DNA from 4 places in the Delftia sp. K82 genome. Region 1 is predicted to be linked to each of the others. Evidence: predicted binding sites of a transcription regulator. Region 1 holds the regulator's gene; each other region holds the start of a gene.
What was found. Region 1 encodes FNR, which switches genes on or off when oxygen is low (the NO sensors DNR and NnrR bind a similar motif). Its sites were predicted from a motif close to TTGATNNNNATCAA; they were not measured.

Region 2: a site for FNR is predicted at 2,531-2,544, ahead of KDK82_RS10260 (diiron oxygenase). Genes of this name have one in related genera too.
Region 3: a site for FNR is predicted at 1,846-1,859, ahead of KDK82_RS18865 (DASS family sodium-coupled anion symporter). Genes of this name have one in related genera too.
Region 4: a site for FNR is predicted at 1,450-1,463, ahead of clpB (ATP-dependent chaperone ClpB). Genes of this name have one in related genera too.

What each region holds. Positions count from the first base shown of each region.
Region 1 covers NZ_MYFL01000001.1:3,321,561-3,325,378, reverse strand. The annotation lists gene ccoG (cytochrome c oxidase accessory protein CcoG) at 1-1,287, shown strand, start outside; gene KDK82_RS14630 (FixH family protein) at 1,345-1,659, shown strand; gene KDK82_RS14625 (hypothetical protein) at 1,839-2,126, shown strand; gene fnr (fumarate/nitrate reduction transcriptional regulator Fnr) at 2,208-2,927, opposite strand; gene hemN (oxygen-independent coproporphyrinogen III oxidase) at 3,090-3,818, shown strand, end outside.
Region 2 covers NZ_MYFL01000001.1:2,320,682-2,324,499, reverse strand. The annotation lists gene KDK82_RS10270 (PLP-dependent aminotransferase family protein) at 1-765, shown strand, start outside; gene KDK82_RS10265 (serine hydroxymethyltransferase) at 796-2,076, opposite strand; gene KDK82_RS10260 (diiron oxygenase) at 2,572-3,534, shown strand; gene KDK82_RS10255 (2Fe-2S iron-sulfur cluster-binding protein) at 3,531-3,818, shown strand, end outside.
Region 3 covers NZ_MYFL01000003.1:426,691-430,508, forward strand. The annotation lists gene rpoA (DNA-directed RNA polymerase subunit alpha) at 1-649, shown strand, start outside; gene rplQ (50S ribosomal protein L17) at 837-1,229, shown strand; tRNA gene KDK82_RS18855 (tRNA-Met) at 1,251-1,327, shown strand; gene KDK82_RS18860 (hypothetical protein) at 1,409-1,726, opposite strand; gene KDK82_RS18865 (DASS family sodium-coupled anion symporter) at 2,021-3,526, shown strand; gene KDK82_RS18870 (alkylhydroperoxidase domain protein) at 3,539-3,818, opposite strand, start outside.
Region 4 covers NZ_MYFL01000001.1:659,008-662,825, forward strand. The annotation lists gene KDK82_RS02925 (DMT family transporter) at 1-412, opposite strand, end outside; gene KDK82_RS02930 (AraC family transcriptional regulator) at 517-1,425, shown strand; gene clpB (ATP-dependent chaperone ClpB) at 1,559-3,818, shown strand, end outside.

The DNA.
Region 1 (3,818 bases):
TTTCTCACCCAACTGGTTTTCTACGGCCTGCCCTGGCTGGAGTGGGGCCAGCGCCAGATGGTGCTGTTCGACCTCGGAACGCGGCGCTTCTATCTCTTCGGGCTGGTGCTGTACCCGCAGGACTTCATCTACCTGGCGGGCCTGCTGATCATCTCGGCGCTGGCATTGTTCCTGTTCACGGCTGTGGCCGGGCGCCTGTGGTGCGGCTTCTCGTGCCCGCAGACGGTCTACACCGAGATCTTCATGTGGGTGGAGCGCAAGGTCGAAGGCGACCGCAGCGCGCGCATGCGGCTGGACAAGAACGGCTGGACCTTCGAGAAGGCCTGGAAGAAGTCGCTCAAGCAGTTGCTGTGGATCGCCATTGCGCTGTGGACCGGCTTCACCTTCGTGGGCTACTTCGTGCCCATCCGCGAGCTGGGCGGCGAGCTGCTGGCGCTGCAGGGCAGCTGGCAGATGTTCTGGGTGCTGTTCTACGGTTTTGCCACCTATGGCAACGCGGGCTACATGCGCGAGCAGGTCTGCAAATACATGTGCCCCTATGCGCGCTTTCAGAGCGCCATGTTCGACCGGGACACCATGATCGTCAGCTACGACACGGGCCGGGGCGAGCCGCGTGCGCCGCGCACCAAAAAGGTGGACTACAAGGCCCAGGGCCTGGGCGACTGCATCGACTGCAAGATGTGCGTGCAGGTCTGCCCCGTGGGCATCGACATCCGCAACGGTCTGCAATACGAATGCATTGGCTGCGGCCTGTGCATAGACGCCTGCAATTCCATCATGGACAAGATGGAGTACCCGCGCGGCCTGATCCGCCTGACCACGCAGAACGCCATGGCCGGCCTGTGGCGGCGTGCCCAGGTGCTGCGCCGCATCTTCCGTCCGCGCGTGCTGATCTACTCGGCCGTGCTGATCGGCTTGAGCGTGGCCATGATCGTGAGCCTGGCGCTGCGCCAGTCGGTCAAGGTCGACGTGATACGCGACCGGGCGTCGCTGTCGCGCATCGTCGCGGGCGGCAAGCTGGAAAATGTCTACCGCCTGCAGATCATGAATGCCACCGAGCAGGCCCAGCGCTACCGCATCAGCGCCCATGGCCTCGATGGGCTGGAGCTGGCTTCCGAGCAGGAAGTCGAGGTCGGCCCGGCCGAGACGCGCGGCATTGCGGCGCGCCTGCAGATTCCCTACGGTTCGGCCGAGCCGGGCTCGCACACCGTATTCTTCGATATCGATGCCGTGCATTCAGGCGCGGGACGCGCGTCCGAAAAGGCCGTCTTCCTGGTGCCCCGGTGATGTTCCTGGCAGGCGCGGCACGGTCCGCGCCTGCCGCCTGAAAGAAAGAGTTTTCCCATGTCTTCCAGTCCCGCAGTTTCCGCGCCCGCGCAGGCTCCCTCGCACCCCGACGCCGGCAAGCCCTGGTGGAAGTTCGGCCATGTCTGGCTGGTGGTGGCCGGCCCGGCGGCCGTGGTGGTCGCTGCCGTGATCACGGCCATCATCGCCATCAATGGCGCCGATCCCGTGATCGACCCCGACTACTACCGCAACGGCATCACGATCAACGAGCGTGCCGATGGCGTGCGCGAAGTGCCCAAGAGCATGGCGCCCGCCGTCACCGGCCGCAACCATGCGGCCACGCCCGCGCACGATCACCCCACGGACCGCTGATCGCCGTGCACCCCTGCAAGAGGCCGCAGTCGCGGCCTTTTTGCATGGCGGATCGCATCTCCGGCATGCGCGACGGGTGAGGGTTTCCTACAGGCGTGCAGGGCGCTGCGGGGCTTGGCGCCATGCGTTGGCGCGGCGCACAATGAAGGCGACCCCTCGACAGCACAAGGAGATCGCTGATGTTGGCCCAACGCTGGATGTGGATTGCCTGGCCTGCCTTTCTGGCAGCCGCCGTGATGGAGATGCTGGTTTTTGCCTTTGTGGACCCGCTGGAGCTGCATTGGCTCGGCGACCTGGGCTGGTCGCGCCAGGGCATCTACACGCTGGCCTTCTTCGCCTTCTGGGGCGTGACCATGCTCTCCAGCCTGATGACCACCATGCTGGGCCGCTCGGCCCGCGATCTCAATGACGGCGTGGTCTCCGAGCCCGACCCGGACCTGGCCATGCAGGGGCTGGGGCGGGACTGAGCGAGAGCCCGCCGCAATGAACAAGGCCCGCTGTCGCGGGCCTTGTTCATTGGCGGATGAATGCTTGCCGCCCTTGCAGCCTCACTGGCACTGCTGGCTGTTGACGATGCGCTTGAGCGCCTCCGTGTCCAGGATGCGCAGATGGCGCTGGCGCACCTCGATGATGTTGTCGTCCGCGAACTTGGAGAAGGTGCGGCTCACCGTCTCCAGCTTCAGGCCCAGGTAGCTGCCGATTTCCTCGCGCGTCATGCGCAGCACCAGTTCGGACTTGGAAAAGCCCCGCGCATGCAGGCGCTGCACCAGGTTGAGCACGAAGGCGGCCAGGCGCTCTTCGGCGCGCATGCTGCCCAGCAGCAGCATCACGCCGTGCTCGCGCACGATCTCGCGGCTCATGACCTTGTGCACATGGTTTTGCAGGGCCGTGACCTCGCGCGACAGGTCTTCCAGCTTGTCGAAGGGCATGACGCAGACTTCGGCGTCTTCCAGCGCGACGGCATCGCAGGTGTGGTGGTCGTTGACGATGCCGTCCAGGCCAATGATCTCGCCGGCCATCTGAAAGCCTGTGACCTGGTCGCGTCCGTCCTCGGTGGCCACGCAGGTCTTGAAGAAGCCGGTGCGGATGGCGTACAGCGAGGTGAATGTCTCGCCATTGCGAAACAGCAGGCCTCCGCGCTTGACCTTGCGGCGCGTGGCCACGATGTCGTCGATGCGCTGCATCTGCTCGGCATCCAGGCCCATGGGCATGCACAGTTCGCGCAGGTTGCAGTTGGAGCAGGAGGCTTTGATGGTCTGAAGGTTCATGGAGTGATAAACATCAGCGGCACACAGCGTGCCGGCGGTGACCTCGTGGATTGCGATGAGTTGGATCAAATTGTCGCAGCAGTCCCTCAAACAACTCTTGATATGAGTCAAGGACATGACCGATGTGCTGCGGCACAGTCGAGGTATTAGAGGAAAAAACCCATGACCGCTGTCACCCCAGAGCTGCTGCGTCGCTTTGACGTACCGGGGCCCCGATACACCTCGTTCCCTACCGCCGACCGCTTTGTCGAGGCCTTTGGTGCAGAGGACTATATCCTGGCGCTGCAACAACGCAAATCGAGTACCGCAGCGCGTGCCATGCCTTTGTCGCTGTATGTGCACGTGCCCTTTTGCGAGTCGCTTTGCTACTACTGCGCCTGCAACAAGATCGTGACGCGCCACCACGATCGCGCCGCCGTCTACCTGGACTACCTGGCGCGCGAGATGGCCTTGCACACGGCCCATTGCGGCAAGGGCCAGACCGTCAGCCAACTGCACCTGGGCGGCGGCACGCCCACCTTCTTCTCCGACGATGAGCTGCGCACGCTGATGGGCCTGTTGCGCGAGCATTTCAAGCTGGAGCCGGGTGGCGAATACTCCATCGAGGTCGATCCGCGCACCGTCAGCGTTGAGCGCCTGGCCGTGCTCAAGGAGCTGGGCTTCAACCGCCTGAGCTTCGGCGTGCAGGACTTCGACGAGCAGGTGCAGATCGCGGTGCACCGCGTGCAGCCGGCCGAGCAGGTGTTCGAGCTGGTGGCGGCCGCGCGGCAGCTGGGCTTTGCCTCCATCAACGTGGACCTGATCTACGGCCTGCCCAAGCAGACGCCCGAATCCTTCGAGCGCACGCTGGCCCAGGTCAACGCGCTGCGGCCCGACCGCATCGCGCTCTAT
Region 2 (3,818 bases), 1.0 Mb from region 1:
GAGGCCAAGGTCCTGCCCATCGATGTGGACGCGCAAGGCATTCGCACGGACCTGCTGCATGCCGACCGCAGCGGCGCCACCTGCGTCTACGTGACGCCGTCGCACCAGTACCCCACGGGCGTCACCATGCAGCTGGAGCGGCGGCTGGACCTGATCCGCTGGGCGTTTGAGAGCGGGCGCTGGATCATCGAGGACGACTACGACAGCGAATTCCACTACGACGGCATGCCCACCGCCTGCGTGCAAGGCCTGGACAAGCACGGGCGCACCATCTACATCGGCACCTTCGGCAAGACCCTGTACCCGGGCCTGCGCATGGGCTACATGGCCTTGCCGCAGGAGCTGGTGCGCGCCTTTGTCCAGGCGCGCAGCATCATGGACGGGCACACGCCCCAGATCCAGCAGCTGACGCTGGCGCGCTTCATGGAAGACGGCCACTACAACTCCCACGTGCGGGCCATGCGCAAGCTGTACGCGGGGCGGCGCGAGGTCATCCTCGAATCCATAGGCAGGCACCTGGCCGGCATCGTCACCGCGCCACGGCCCCAGGGCGGCATGCAGGTGCCCTGCCTGCTGGAGCCCGGCTGGTCCGAGGAAGACACTATCCGCCGCGCCGCCGCGGCCGGCGTGCTGCTGCAGGGGCTCAGCCGCCTGTACGCGGGCGAGCAGCGGCAGCCGGGCTGGCTGCTGGGCTATGCCTCGCTCACGGCCTACGAGATCGAGGCCGCCGTGCTGCGCCTGGCCAACGCGCTGCGAAAACCCTGACAGGTTGGGAGAAGCCGGACGCTGCATGCCTCAATAGGGCAGGGGAAAGCGCCCGGTCAGGTCGGACACGCCTTCGTGGATGGACTTGAGCGTGCGCGCGTTCATGGTGCCGCTGCGTATGCCGCCCAGCGTGGCAAGAATCATGTCGCCGATCTCGCGGAACTCGTCGGCGCCCATGCCGCGCGTGGTGCAGGCCGCGCTGCCCACGCGGATGCCCGAGGTCACCAGCGGCCGCGCGCCGTCGCCGGGCACGGCGTTCTTGTTGACCGTGATGCCGATCTGCTCCAGCGCCGTTTCGGCGGCCTTGCCCGTCAGCTCCCAGGGGCGCAGGTCGATCACGCCCAGATGGCAGTCCGTGCCTGCGGAGACCACGGACAGTCCGCCCTGCGAAAGCCGGTCGCACAGCACGCGGGCGTTGTCCACCACGGCCCGCGCATAGGTGCGAAAGGCGGGCTTGAGCGCCTCGCCCAGCGCCACCGCCTTGGCCGCCACCACATGCATCAGCGGCCCGGACTGCAGGCCCGGAAACACGGCGGCGTCTATGCGCCTGGCGATCTCGGCGTCGGCCGAGAGGATCATGCCGCCGCGCGGCCCGCGCAGCGTCTTGTGCGTGGTGGTCGTGGTCACGTGGGCGTGCTCCACGGGCGAGGGGAACACGCCCGCGGCCACCAGCCCCGCCACGTGCGCGATGTCGGCCATGAAGATGGCGCCCACCCGGTCGGCAATGCGCCGGAACTCGGCCCAGTCCATCTGCCGTGAATAGGCCGAGCCACCGGCAATGATGAGCCTGGGCCGCTCCTTCAGCGCAATTCGCCGCACCTGGTCCATGTCGATGCGCTGGGAGCGGGCGTCCACCTCGTAGCTGATGGACTGGAACCACTTGCCCGACACGCTCACGCGGGAGCCATGCGTCAGGTGCCCGCCCGAGCGCAGGTCCAGCCCCATGATCTTGTCGCCGGGCTCCAGGAACGCCAGGTACACACCCTGGTTGGCCTGGCTGCCCGAGTGCGGCTGCACGTTGGCGTGCGCGCAGCCGAACAGCGCCTTGGCACGCGCAATGGCCAGGTTCTCCACGGCATCGGCATTGGCGCAGCCGCCGTAGTAGCGCACGCCCGGATAGCCCTCTGCGTATTTGTTGGTCAGCACCGAGCCCTGCGCCTCCATCACCGCGCGGCTCACGAAGTTTTCAGAGGCAATCAATTCAATCGAGCGCGACTGGCGAATCCGCTCGGCCGCGATGGCATCCCAGGCCTCGCTGTCTGCCTGTTGAAGATCCAGTGAATTGATTTTGGGGAGCGATAAATCGTCCATGTCGCATTGGCTGTCTTGGAGGCGCTGAAGCACGGGAATCGGCAGCGCCCGGGTTATGAAAGGATTTGGAAACCAGGACGCATCGGTAATGGGCAGTCTACAAAGTGCAGCTGCCTTGATTCCGACCATGTTTCAGCGGGTGAGCAGACCAATTAAGGTGGCATGCCAATGTAAACCGTTGAAAAAAGCGGTCTGGTTCATTGACGAAAATAGGTCTGTTTGAATCCACGCTCTCTCCATAGAATTCGCCGCCAGACGTTGAAAGTCATGAGATCCAATACCGCCACGAATCATCCGCAATCTGCAGTGGAGGAGATTGATTCAAGGTGGAATATGACAGAGTGAAGAAATCCATGACAACGTATCTGCCATCTGCAGCGACATTTGAAGCGCTATTTGCAGCGCCATTGGTGATTGCCGCAGATGGAGAAAGCGGGGGGAGGGAATAGGCGATTTGACTCAGATCAATCAAGTTCAATTGCACGGAGTTGAAAAATGAATCTCGATATCTCTCGGACAGATGACGCCGTGCGCGATGCGCTCAAAAAGCTGTCCCTGCTCTGGAAGTCAAGAGCGGCCGTGAATCAGGACCTGCCTGATTACTGCGGCTTGGCGTTCGACCCCACCCGGCAGGACTTCACCGCCTCGCTGCTGCCGTTTCGCGATCACCAGGCATGGGTGGAGGCACCCCAGCACCTGCGCGACCAATGCCTGTCCTACGCCTGGGGCATCTACAACCTCAAGACCATCTACATCGAGTGCAACGTGGTCACGCCGGCCTGCGAGGACATCATCAAGACCCCGCCGCCCAGCGCCAACCGGGCGCTGCTGCAGGACGTCATGTCCCAGGCCCTGCTGGACGAGGCCCTGCACACCCGCATGTCCATCATGGCCTGCAACTACATCTACGAGATGCGCGGCCTGGCGCCGCTGGACTACGCGGACTTCAACCTCGTCGGCTGGCGCAACGGCGTGCTGGCGCAGTGCGGCGCGGAATGGGAGCGCCGCCTGGCCCGCTTCGCCATCGCCTGCGCCAGCGAAACCCTGATCACCGACTACCTCAAGACCATGGCCGAGGACCGCAGCATCCAGCCCATCTGCCACGAGGTCACCCGCACCCACGCCGTGGACGAATGGAGCCACTCCAGCGTCTTCAGCTCGGTGGCCACCGACATCGTCCAGGGCCTGAGCAACCGCGAGCGCAGCTACCTGCGCTCCATCATCCTCAAGACCGTGCAGATGTTCGCCAACAACGAACTGGGCGCCTGGTCCACCGTCTTCACCATGGTCGGCATGCCGCATGCGCGCGACATCCTGCACGACGTGGGCGACAGCAACGAGATCGGCGTCTACACCGACTCGGTGCAAAGCCTGATCGACCGCATCGGCCTGGCGGGCCGCAACCTGGGCGGCAGCGTGGCGCTGGTGTCCTCGGTCCTCGAGGAGATGCAGGCATGAGCGCCGCCCTCCAGGCAGGCAGCACGCTGGCGCGCTGCGCCGCGGCACGGGCAGAGGCGGGCGGCGTCATGGTCTACACCCTGCGCGTGCAGGGCGCCTCGGCGCAATTCCTCGGAGGCCTGCGGCCCGGCCGGCATGTGGCCATCGAGCATGCCGACGCCAATGGCGCCGTGCAGCAGCGGCTGTACTCCATCACCCGCTACGAGCCCTGCAGCGAGCACGACGGCGCCGGCCAGTTCGACATTGCCGTCAAAAGCTCGGGCCGGGGCAGCGTCTCCGACCAC
Region 3 (3,818 bases), on a different contig from region 1:
CGTGGAAATCATCAACCCTGATCATGTCATCGCCAACCTGTCGCAAGGCGGCAAGCTGGACATGCAGATCAAGGTGGAGAAGGGCCGCGGCTATGTGCCCGGCAACGTGCGCCGCTATGGCGACGAGTCCACGAAGTCGATCGGCCGCATTGTGCTGGACGCTTCGTTCTCGCCCGTCAAGCGCGTGAGCTACGCCGTCGAATCGGCCCGCGTTGAACAACGCACCGACCTCGACAAGCTGGTGGTGGAGATCGAAACCAATGGTGCGATCACTGCCGAGGACGCCGTGCGCGCCTCCGCCAAGATCCTGGTGGAACAGCTCGCCGTGTTCGCTCAGCTGGACGGCGGCGATATCGCCAGCGTCTTCGATGCTCCGGCCGGTGGCCGTGGTGCCGCAACCGCCTTTGATCCCATCTTGCTGCGTCCCGTGGACGAGCTGGAACTCACCGTGCGTTCGGCCAACTGCCTCAAGGCAGAGAACATCTACTACATCGGCGACCTGATCCAGCGTACCGAAAACGAGCTGCTCAAGACCCCCAACCTGGGTCGCAAGTCGCTCAACGAGATCAAGGAAGTCCTGGCTTCCCGCGGTCTGACGCTGGGCATGAAGCTCGAGAACTGGCCGCCTGCTGGCCTGGAAAAGCGCTAAGCACTATAATTGCGGGCTCTCCTTTTTTGGAGAGCCTCAGTGCCTCGGGCAGTACCTGATACGGCTGCACGAATTAATCAACAACTTGCGCAAATTCGGTTGAGGCAAGCTGCAGATCCGGTAACGGGTCCAGGCTTGCATCCTTGTTTGCGCAAGCCCTAATTACATATTTTAGGAATAAAGCACCATGCGTCACGGTCACGGCCTCCGCAAACTCAATCGCACCTCTTCGCACCGCCTGGCGATGCTGAAGAACATGATGAATTCGCTCATCGAGCACGAAGCCATCAAGACCACCGTTCCCAAGGCCAAGGAACTGCGCCGCGTGATCGAGCCCATGATCACCCTGGCCAAGGTCGACACCGTTGCCAACCGCCGTCTGGCATTCGACCGCCTGCGCGACCGCGACAGCGTGACCAAGCTCTTCAACGAGCTGGGCCCCCGCTTCGCAAAGCGTCCTGGTGGCTACACCCGTATCCTGAAGATGGGCTTCCGCGTGGGCGACAACGCCCCCATGGCCTTCGTGGAACTGGTCGAGCGCGCTGAAGAAGGCGCCGCCGAAGCCAAGGCAGCTGAATAATCTGCTATAATTTTGGAATACCGCGCGATGGAGCAGTCTGGTAGCTCGTTGGGCTCATAACCCAAAGGTCGGAGGTTCAAATCCTTCTCGCGCAACCAAATTGAAAAGGGCTACGACAGTGTCGTAGCCCTTTTTTCATGCCCTCGCGCCAGGGCAAAGGCCAGGCGGACAGCCCGGCATCAGCCGCCCAGCTGGTTGCCGATGCGCTGGCCCAGCCGCAGGCGCACGCGGTGGGCGATTTCCTGGGCAACCTCGGGGCTGAGCACTTCGCTGATGTGCAGCAGCTCGGTGTAGTGCATGTACAGAAGACCGCGCAGGGTCTTGAATGCGGCCTCGTGCTCGGCGCCGCAGACGCTGGCGTCATTGGCCAGCACGCGCTCCACCACACCGGCCTGCAGCAGCGGGATCTTGCAGATGACGGCGTGGCGGGCGATCTCCAGGTCGATTTCCTGGAGCCGGCATTCCCATTCCTCGGGCAAGAATCGGTTGGCTGGCATGTCGGCTTTTCTCCTTTTTTCACTGCATGGGTACACCGGGGCGAAAGGCACCCGGTCTGGGGATGCTGTCATGTGAGCGGGGCTCGGTGGCCTGGGTCGCCAGGTTTACTGGCCCGGGCTTGATGCCTGTCAAACTTCGGTGGCGCAGGCACCCGCTGGAAGCCGGGCTCATGCTGCACTGCATCATGATGTCAGTCATGCGGCGCGGCCGCCAGTGCCCGTGCAGGCTGGTGGGCTTTTGCTCCCGGCAGGCCATGCTCTCTCGGCGCCGCTCCGGCAACGCAAAGGATCCACATGCTCGAGAAGATCGCCTCGCTGTTCCGTTATTTCAAGGCGGCCGTGCCGTTCCGGCTGGTGCCGGCACTGATTGCCACCGCCGTGCTGTTCGGCCTGCTGCTGATGCCCGTGCCCGAGGGGCTGACGCCCAAGGGCTGGCAGCTGGTCGCCATTTTCCTGACCACCATCGTGGCCATCATCCTCAAGGTCATGCCCATCGGCGTGATGGCCTTGATGGCCATCGTCATCGTCTCGCTGTCCCAGGTCACCTCCGGCTCGTCCAAGGGTGCCATCACCGATGCGCTGAGCAGCTTTTCCAGCCCGCTGATCTGGCTGATCGTGGTGGCCATCCTGATCTCGCGCGGCCTCAAGAAGACGGGGCTGGGCAGCCGCATCGGCCTGATGTTCATCGCCCTGCTGGGCAAACGCACCATCGGCATCGGCTACGGCCTGGCGATCTGCGAGCTGGTGCTGGCTCCGTTCACGCCCAGCAACACGGCGCGCGGCGGCGGCATCGTGCACCCGATCATGAAGTCCATCGCCAATGCCTTCGAGTCGGACCCGGCCAAGGGCACGCAGGGCAAGGTGGGCACCTACCTGGCCCTGGTCAACTACCACGCCAATCCCATCACCTCGGCCATGTTCCTGACCGCCACGGCGCCCAACCCGCTGGTGGTGGATTTCGTGGCCAAGGCCACGGGCCAGGCCCTGCACCTGAGCTGGACCACCTGGGCGCTGTACATGCTGCTGCCGGGCCTGCTGTGCCTGCTGCTGATGCCGCTGGTGATCTACCTGCTGTCGCCGCCCGAGCTCAAGGCCACGCCCAATGCCGTGGAGTACGCGCGCAGCGAGATGGCACGCATGGGGCCGCTGTCGGGCAAGGAGCGCGTGATGCTTGGCACCTTCGGCCTGATGCTGCTGCTGTGGGCCAACGTGCCGCAGATGCTGTTCGGCCCGGCCTTCGTGCTGGACCCCACCGTGGTCGCCTTCCTGGGCCTGTTCGTGCTGATCATCACGGGCACCATCGACTGGGATGACGTGCTGTCCGAGAAAAGCGCCTGGGATACCCTGGTATGGTTCGGCGCCCTGGTCATGCTGGCCGAGCAGCTCAACAAGCTCGGCGTGGTGTCCTGGTTTGCCGTGGGCATGAAGAATGCCATCGTCGCCAGCGGCCTGGACTGGCTGCCGGTGGCTGCCATCCTGGTAGGCGTGTTCGTGTTCTCGCACTACCTGTTCGCCAGCACCACGGCCCACATCAGCGCGATGATGCTGGCCTTCCTGACCGTGGGCGCGCAGCTGATTCCGGCCGACTATGTCGTGCCCTTCATGCTGATGATGACGGCCGGCTCGGCCATCATGATGACGCTCACGCACTACGCCACCGGCACTTCGCCCATCATCTTCGGCAGCGGCTACGTCACGCTGGGCAACTGGTGGCGCGTGGGTGCGGCCATGTGCGTGATCGAGCTGCTGATCTTTGCCGTGGTCGGCAGTGTCTGGTGGAAGCTGCTGGGCCTGTGGTGAGGGCGGGCGCCCTCAAGCCGTGGTCCGTGGCTCGCCCAGCGACAGCATGAGCCGGTTGGCCCAGTTGAAGAAGGCCGTGCCGTGCAGCACATCGGAGATGGCGGCATCGTCCAGGCCTGCGGTGCGCAGCGCATCGATGTGGGCGGGCTCCAGCGCAGGCGGCGTCTGGGTCAGCGCCACGGCCGCCGTGACGATGGCATTCCAGCGCGGCCCCAGGTCCGTGCCCGGGCCTTCGTCGAGCAGGCGCTGCACGTCGCCGCCCCGGCGCGAGAAGTGCGTGGCAAAGCGCGCA
Region 4 (3,818 bases), 2.7 Mb from region 1:
GCTCGGGCCAGAACAGCGCCACCAGGCCTGCAAGGCCGAAGAGGCTGCCGGCCAGCACATGGGGAGCCAGCCTGCGGCCGTGGATGATGCGCGCCAGCAGCGCGTTCCAGAGATTGGCGCTGGAGAACACCACGGCGGCCAGGCCGCTGGCCAGCGTTTCGCTGGCATGCATGAAGCACACGAAGTTGAAGCTGAACAGGCACAGACCTTGCCCCAGCACGCGCGGCAGCGCCGGGCCGCGGGGCACGCGCAGCTGCCGCGACCAGGCCAGCCAGGCGAACATCAGCACGGCGGCCAGCGCAAAGCGGTAGGCAATGGACAGCTCCACGGGGACGGCGCCCAGCTGCAGCTTCAGGGCGATCCAGGTCGAACCCCAGATCAGCACGACCAGGGCATAGAGGGTGGCAGTCATGGCCGGTGATGATGGCGCCGCAGGCTGGGCGGGCATGGCAGATTCCTGCGGTTTGATGGCCTGGCGCCATGCGTCGGTATGGCTGCGGGACCACAATCGCTGCCATGACGCCCACGCCGCTGCCCGAGCTGCCCTCCAGCCACCTGTGCCAGGTGCTGTCACGCTCCAAGGCCCGGCTGCAGCGGCGCGTGCGCCTGAGCGAGGGGGTGGAGCTGGCCGTCTGGGCCAATGTGGACGACGAGGTGTGCTACTGCCAGCCCGGTCACCACACGCTGTCGGTCTACCTGGCCGGGGGCGAGGGCTCGCAGCTCAAGGCGCGGCCCGAGGCCATGGGGGCGCCGGGGCGCATCTGCATCTTCACGCCAGAGGACGAATCGCACTGGCTGGTGCGCTCGCCCGTGCAGTTCCTGCACCTGTATGTGTCCGACCTGGCCTGGGCCGGGCGCGTGGTCCGCATGCTGGATGCCGAGCCCCGCTCGCGCACCTTGCGTGCGCAGATCTACGGGGATGATCAGGCCTTCCACGCCGGTGCCCGTGCGCTGATGCAGCTGGACTGGCAGGACCCCCAGCAGCAACTGGCGGCCGATGCCATTGGCCAGCAGCTGGTGGACCGGCTGGTGCTGCAGTCCGCCACGCCGCGCCAGCTGCAGGCGCTGCAGCGGCCGCTGGGTGGGCTTTCTGCGGCCATGCGGCGCAGGGTGCTGGCCCATGTCGAGGCGCATCTGCATGACTCCAAGGCCGTGTCGCTGCCGGCACTGGCGAGACAGGCCTGCCTCTCCGAATTCCATTTCGCACGCATGTTCCGCCAGAGCATGGGCTGCACGGTGCACGAATGGGTGCTGCAGCAGCGCCTGGCCCGGGCACGGCGCGCCCTGTCTGCGCGCAACGTGCCGCCGCTGGCCGAGCTGGCACTGGATTGCGGCTTTTCCGGCGCCAGCCACCTGGTGCGCAGCTTCCGGGCGCATTTGGGCGTTACGCCTACGCAGTTCTCGATCTTTCAGCGCAATGCTTGAGAAGGATGGCCGGCCTCGCCGGCCTTGATCTGGCGCAAGCGTCTGTCCTTGCAGGCCGGGCATGGCTTGAAATTTGCCCTGCCGGTATCAGATAAATCGCAATGACCCTGTTTCAGGAGCGAAAAGAAACACCATGCGAATCGACAAACTGACAACCAAGTTCCAGGAAGCCCTGGCCGACGCGCAAACGCTGGCCCTGGGCGGTGACCAATCCAATATCGAACCCCTGCACCTGCTCGTGGCGCTGCTGCGCCAGGACGATGGTCCGCGCTCGCTCTTGCAGCGCGCCGGCGCCAACGTGGGCCAGCTGCAGGCCGCGGCCGAGAAGGCCCTGGCTGATCTGCCGCGCGTGCAGCACCAGGACCAGGTGCAGGTCGGCTCCGAGCTGGGCCGGCTGCTGCAGGCGACCGAGAAGGAAGCCCTCAAGCGCGGCGACCAGTTCATTGCCAGCGAGCTGTTCCTGCTGGCGCTGACCGACAGCAGCGGCTCTTCCACGCGCGCAGGCCAACTGCTCAAGGAAAGCGGCGTGACGCGCTCCAGCCTGGAGTCGGCCATCAACGCCGTGCGCGGCGGCCAGACCATGGACAGCGCCGAAGGTGAAGGCCAGCGCGAGGCCCTCAAGAAATACACCATGGACCTGACCGAGCGCGCGCGCATCGGCAAGCTCGATCCGGTGATCGGGCGTGACGACGAAATCCGCCGCTCCATCCAGGTGCTGCAGCGCCGCAGCAAGAACAACCCCGTGCTGATCGGCGAGCCCGGCGTGGGCAAGACCGCCATCGTCGAGGGCCTGGCCCAGCGCATCGTGGCCGGCGAGGTGCCCGAAAGCCTCAAGAACAAGCGCGTGCTGTCGCTGGACATGGCGGGCCTGCTGGCCGGCGCCAAATACCGTGGCGACTTCGAGGAACGCCTGAAGTCCGTGCTCAAGGAAGTGGCCCAGGAAGAGGGCCGCATCATCCTGTTCATCGACGAGATCCACACCATGGTCGGCGCCGGCAAGGCCGACGGCGCCATGGACGCGGGCAACATGCTCAAGCCGGCCCTGGCGCGCGGCGAGCTGCACTGCATCGGCGCGACCACGCTCGATGAATACCGCAAGTACATCGAAAAGGATGCGGCGCTGGAGCGGCGCTTCCAGAAGGTGCTGGTCGAAGAGCCTTCCGTGGAGGACACCATCGCCATCCTGCGCGGACTGCAGGTGCGCTACGAGGCCCACCATGGCGTGGACATCACCGACCCGGCCATCGTGGCTGCGGCCGAGCTGAGCCACCGCTACATCACCGACCGCTTCCTGCCCGACAAGGCCATCGACCTGATCGACGAGGCCGCGGCCAAGATCAAGATCGAGATCGACTCCAAGCCCGAGGTCATGGACAAGCTCGAGCGCCGCATGATCCAGCTCAAGATCGAGCGCGAGGCCATGAAGAAGGAAAAGGACGAGGCCTCGCAAAAGCGCCTGCAACTGATCGAGGAGGAGCTCGGCAGCCTGGAGCGCGAGTACGCCGACCTGGAAGAGGTCTGGAAGAGCGAGAAGGCCAGCGCCCAGGGCTCCGAGCAGATCCGCAAGGAGATCGACCAGATCCGCATCCAGATCGAGGAGCTCAAGCGCAAGGGCGACTTCAACAAGGTGGCCGAGCTGCAGTACGGCAAGCTGCCCTCGCTGGAAAAGCAGCTCAACGAAGCCCAGGCCAACGAGCAGGGGCAGGGCGGCGCGCCCGCCCACAGGCTGCTTCGCACCCATGTGGGCGCCGAGGAAATTGCCGAAGTGGTCAGCCGTGCCACGGGCATTCCCGTGGCCAAGATGATGCAGGGCGAGAAGGACAAGCTGCTGCGCATGGAAGACCGTCTGCATGACCGCGTCGTCGGCCAGGACGAGGCCATCTCGGCCGTGGCCAATGCCATTCGCCGCTCGCGCTCGGGCCTGTCCGATCCCAACCGGCCTACCGGTTCCTTCCTGTTCCTGGGCCCCACGGGCGTGGGCAAGACCGAGCTGTGCAAGGCGCTGGCCGGCTTCCTGTTCGACAGCGAGGACCATCTGGTGCGCATCGACATGAGCGAGTTCATGGAAAAGCATTCCGTGGCCCGCCTGATTGGTGCGCCGCCGGGCTACGTGGGCTACGAGGAAGGCGGTTACCTGACCGAGGCCGTGCGCCGCAAGCCCTACAGCGTGCTGCTGCTCGATGAGGTGGAAAAGGCCCATCCCGACGTGTTCAACGTGCTGCTGCAGGTGCTGGACGATGGCCGCCTGACCGATGGCCAGGGCCGCACCGTGGACTTCAAGAACACGGTCATCGTGATGACGAGCAACATAGGCTCTTTGCTGATCCAGGCCATGGTCGGCGAGGATTACGATGATGTGAAAGATGCGGTCTGGGGGGAACTCAAGAACCATT